2 regions of the Serratia entomophila genome follow, and region 1 is predicted to be linked to the other one. Evidence: predicted binding sites of a transcription regulator. Region 1 holds the regulator's gene; the other holds the start of a gene.
What was found. The regulator PhoB, encoded in region 1, activates phosphate uptake and scavenging genes when phosphate is short. The targets are predictions, from matches to a motif close to CTGTCATAAAACTGNCNNAT.
Positions count from the first base shown of each region.

Region 2: serA (phosphoglycerate dehydrogenase) is a predicted target of PhoB. The motif match lies at 990-1,009, and genes of this name have one in related genera.

Region 1 covers NZ_CP082787.1:992,767-994,969, forward strand. Annotated here, with positions in the region: gene sbcD (exonuclease subunit SbcD) at 1-719, opposite strand, end outside; gene phoB (phosphate response regulator transcription factor PhoB) at 921-1,610, shown strand; gene phoR (phosphate regulon sensor histidine kinase PhoR) at 1,635-2,203, shown strand, end outside.
Region 2 covers NZ_CP082787.1:4,080,903-4,083,105, reverse strand. Annotated here, with positions in the region: gene KHA73_RS19755 (LysR family transcriptional regulator ArgP) at 1-40, opposite strand, end outside; gene rpiA (ribose-5-phosphate isomerase RpiA) at 245-901, shown strand; gene serA (phosphoglycerate dehydrogenase) at 1,194-2,203, shown strand, end outside.

The DNA of each region.
Region 1 (2,203 bases):
TGCTCTGACTTGGCCACGTTCTGCGCACGGTGGATATGGCCCAGCGCGATGTAATCGGCGGGGGGAAACGCCTGAGCCGGGAACGCGTCAAGCGTGCCGATGTAGATATCGCGCACCGAGTCGGAGGCGGTGACGCCCACGGTGGTCAGATGCCCGGTGGCGACGATCGGCAGCGGCAGCCCCAGTTGGTCGCGCCGGGCGCAGGCCGCCTGATACAGCGTCTGATAGTGTTCGGCGATCGCTTCCTGCAGCGCCTGCTGCTTCTGCGCGCCGGATTCGCCGGCGCGGCTGGTGAGCAGATCGCGCGGCCGCAGAAAGGGGATGGCGCACAGCACCGCGCCCGGCTGGCCGTCGCGCTGGTTCAGCACCAGGATTTGCCGTTCAATGTCGCTTTGGGCATTGGCGATGACGGTGGTATTCAGGCAGGAAAGCAGTTCGCGCGACTCGTTCAACGTCGCCACGGAATCGTGGTTGCCGCCCAGCACCACCAGCTGGCAGCCGGTACGTTGCAGCTCCACCACGAAACGGTTATACAGCTCGCGGGCATAGCTGGGTGGGGAGCCGGTATCGAACAGATCCCCGGCGACGATCAGCGCATCCACCTGCTGTTGCTCGATCTGTTCGATCAGCCAGCGCAAAAAAGCCTGATGCTCGGCGGCGCGGCTTTTGGTGAAAAAGTACTGGCCAAGATGCCAGTCAGAGGTGTGGATCAGGCGCATGACACTCCCGGGGCGAAAAGGTAATGGCGGGGATTATAAAGGGAATATGATGTTTCTGCGTCCTTTGAAATAGTCGCTATGCTTACTGCCTGTAACAACCGGTTTTTTTCATGGCTATTTATTTCATAAATCTGTCACAAAACTGACGCATAATGGCGCCCGCAATCAACTGTGATCGCTAACACATTGGCAGGATTGACGATGGCAAGACGCATACTGGTGGTGGAAGACGAAGCGCCGATCCGTGAGATGGTGTGCTTTGTGTTGGAACAGAATGGTTACCAACCGTTGGAAGCCGAGGATTATGACAGCGCCGTGACGCGCCTGTCTGAGCCGTTCCCTGATTTGGTGTTGCTCGACTGGATGTTGCCCGGAGGTTCCGGCATTCAGTTTATCAAACATATGAAACGTGAAGCGCTGACCCGCGATATACCGGTGATGATGCTGACCGCACGCGGCGAAGAAGAAGATCGGGTGCGCGGGCTGGAAGTGGGGGCGGATGATTATATCACCAAGCCGTTTTCCCCCAAGGAGCTGGTAGCGCGCATCAAGGCGGTCATGCGCCGCATATCCCCGATGGCGGTGGAAGAAGTGATTGAAATGCAAGGGCTGAGTCTGGATCCTTCCTCCCACCGCGTGATGGCCAACGATCAGGCGCTGGAGATGGGGCCGACCGAATTCAAGCTGCTGCACTTCTTTATGACCCATCCGGAGCGTGTTTATAGCCGCGAACAGTTGCTTAATCACGTTTGGGGCACTAACGTTTATGTGGAAGACCGTACCGTTGACGTGCATATCCGTCGGCTCCGCAAGGCGTTAGAGACCAGTGGTCATGACAAAATGGTTCAAACCGTTCGGGGCACCGGCTACCGGTTCTCAACGCGCTACTGATCGCGCCGCGCTGGAGAATACGCCGTGTTAGAACGTCTGTCGTGGAAGAGGCTGGCTCTGGAGCTGGCTCTTTTTTGTTTGCCTGCTTTGCTGCTGGGGCTGATTTTCGGTTATCTGCCCTGGTTCCTGCTGGCGTCCGCTTTGGCGGCGCTGGTGTGGAATTTTTACAATCAACTCAAACTTTCCCACTGGCTGTGGATCGACCGCAGCATGACGCCGCCCCCCGGGCGCTGGAGCTGGGAGCCGCTGTTCTACGGGCTGTACCAGATGCAGCAGCGCAACCGCCGCCGCCGCCGCGAGCTGGCGTTGTTGATCAAGCGCTTTCGCAGCGGGGCCGAGTCGCTGCCCGATGCGGTGGTGATGACCACCGTCGAAGGCAATATCTTCTGGTGCAACGGGCTGGCGCAGCATTTGCTGGGCTTCCGCTGGCCGGAAGATAACGGCCAACACATTCTCAACCTGCTGCGTTACCCGGAGTTCAGCCACTATCTGCAACAGCAGGAGTTTTCACGCCCGCTGACGCTGCAGCTGAACAACGAACACTACGTCGAATTCCGCGTGATGCCCTATTCCGAAGGCCAACTGCTGATGGT
Region 2 (2,203 bases), 1.9 Mb from region 1:
CGTCCAGCGCTTGCAGCGTTCGATAGTCTGGGCGTTTCATCGGAAAGATATCCCTTAAATTAAATTGATACCGGCACTATGCCACATTTTGCAGGTTGCGCAGGTGTAAAAATCACGCGGTCATCTGGCCGCGGCGCGGCTAAAAATGCGGCTCAGGGTGAAGAAGTGTGATCCTGCCTGAGTGAAAAATCGCGTTTTACCCTATAATACGCACAGGTTTTCGTACATAGGCAATGGACATATTATGACGCAGGATGAACTGAAAAAAGCGGTTGGCTGGGCGGCGCTGGAGTACGTGACGCCGGGCACCATCGTCGGGGTGGGCACCGGTTCGACCGCCGCCCATTTTATTGATGCGCTGGGCTCCATCAAGCATCAGATCGAGGGCGCGGTATCCAGTTCCGACGCCTCCACCGCCAAGCTGAAAAGCCTCGGCATTCACGTGTTCGACAGCAACGAAGTGGACTCGCTGGATATCTACGTCGACGGCGCGGACGAAATCAACGCCCATATGCAGATGATCAAAGGCGGCGGCGCAGCCCTGACGCGTGAAAAGATCATCGCCGCCATCGCGCGCAAGTTCATCTGCATCGTCGATTCCTCCAAGCAGGTGGACGTGCTGGGCAAATTCCCGCTGCCGGTGGAAGTGATCCCGATGGCCCGCTCTTACGTAGCGCGCGAGCTGGTGAAGCTGGGCGGTCTGCCGGAGTATCGCCAGAACGTCGTGACCGACAACGGCAACGTGATCCTCGACGTGCATAACCTGAGCATCACCGACGCGGTGGCGCTGGAGAACAAAATCAACGGCATCGCCGGTGTGGTCACCGTCGGCCTGTTCGCCAACCGCGGCGCGGACGTGGCGCTGGTCGGTACGCCGGAGGGCGTGAAGGTCGTAGAATAAATCACCGCCTGCGGCCTGGGGGGGCTTCCCGGCCGCATAATTCACTGGCTAAAACATCTTTTCTCGAATGCGCCAAATTTGGTGACTTATGTCACATTACTGACGCTGGCTCCCTAAAGCTTCTGTCGAAATCTTTCCCTGTGGCATTTTCTGCCAGAAACCGTTAGCAACCTTGAGCCTTGTACTGCCGGGCAGGCAATCGTTTGTATTGCCGACCGCGTTATTTTTGTTATGTTGGATGGGTGCTGTTTCACAACAGCCGCTTCTGAAGTCTGAACATAGGGTCGGGTAAATGGCAAAAGTATCATTGGAGAAAGACAGGATTAAATTCCTGTTGGTGGAAGGGGTTCATCAGAGCACGGTAGATAACTTACGTGCCGCCGGTTATACCAACATTGAATACCATAAAGGTGCGTTAGACACCGAATCGCTCAAGGCATCCATCCGCGATGCGCACTTCGTCGGCATCCGATCGCGCACGCATCTGACCGAAGAGGTTTTCGCCGCCGCAGAGAAACTGGTTGCGGTGGGTTGTTTCTGCATCGGCACCAACCAGGTTGAATTGAAAGCGGCGACCAAACGCGGCATTCCGGTGTTTAACGCGCCATTCTCCAATACCCGATCCGTGGCCGAAATGGTGCTGGGCGAGCTGCTGTTGATGCTGCGCGGCATTCCGGCCGCCAACGCCAAGGCGCACCGCGGCGTGTGGCACAAACTGGCCGTCGGCTCATATGAAGCGCGCGGCAAGAAGCTGGGCATTATCGGCTACGGCCATATCGGCACCCAGCTGGGCATTCTGGCGGAAGGCCTGGGCATGAAGGTGTTCTTCTACGACATCGAGAACAAGCTGCCGCTGGGCAATGCTCAGCAGGTGCGCCATCTGTCCGATCTGCTCAACATGAGCGACGTGGTGACGCTGCACGTGCCGGAAACCCTGTCGACCAAGAATATGATGGGCGCGGAAGAGCTGGCGCTGATGAAGCCGGGCGCTATTCTGATCAACGCCTCGCGCGGCACCGTGGTGGATATCCCCGCGCTGTGCAACGCGCTGGCCAGCAATCACCTGGCCGGGGCGGCGATCGACGTCTTCCCGGAAGAGCCGGCGACCAACAGCGATCCGTTCAACTCGCCGCTGTGCGAGTTCGACAACGTGCTGCTGACGCCGCACATCGGCGGCTCCACCCAGGAAGCGCAGGAGAACATCGGCGACGAAGTGGCCGGCAAGCTGGCCAAATACTCCGACAACGGTTCGACCCTCTCGGCGGTCAACTTCCCGGAAGTCTCGCTGCCGGCGCATGGCCC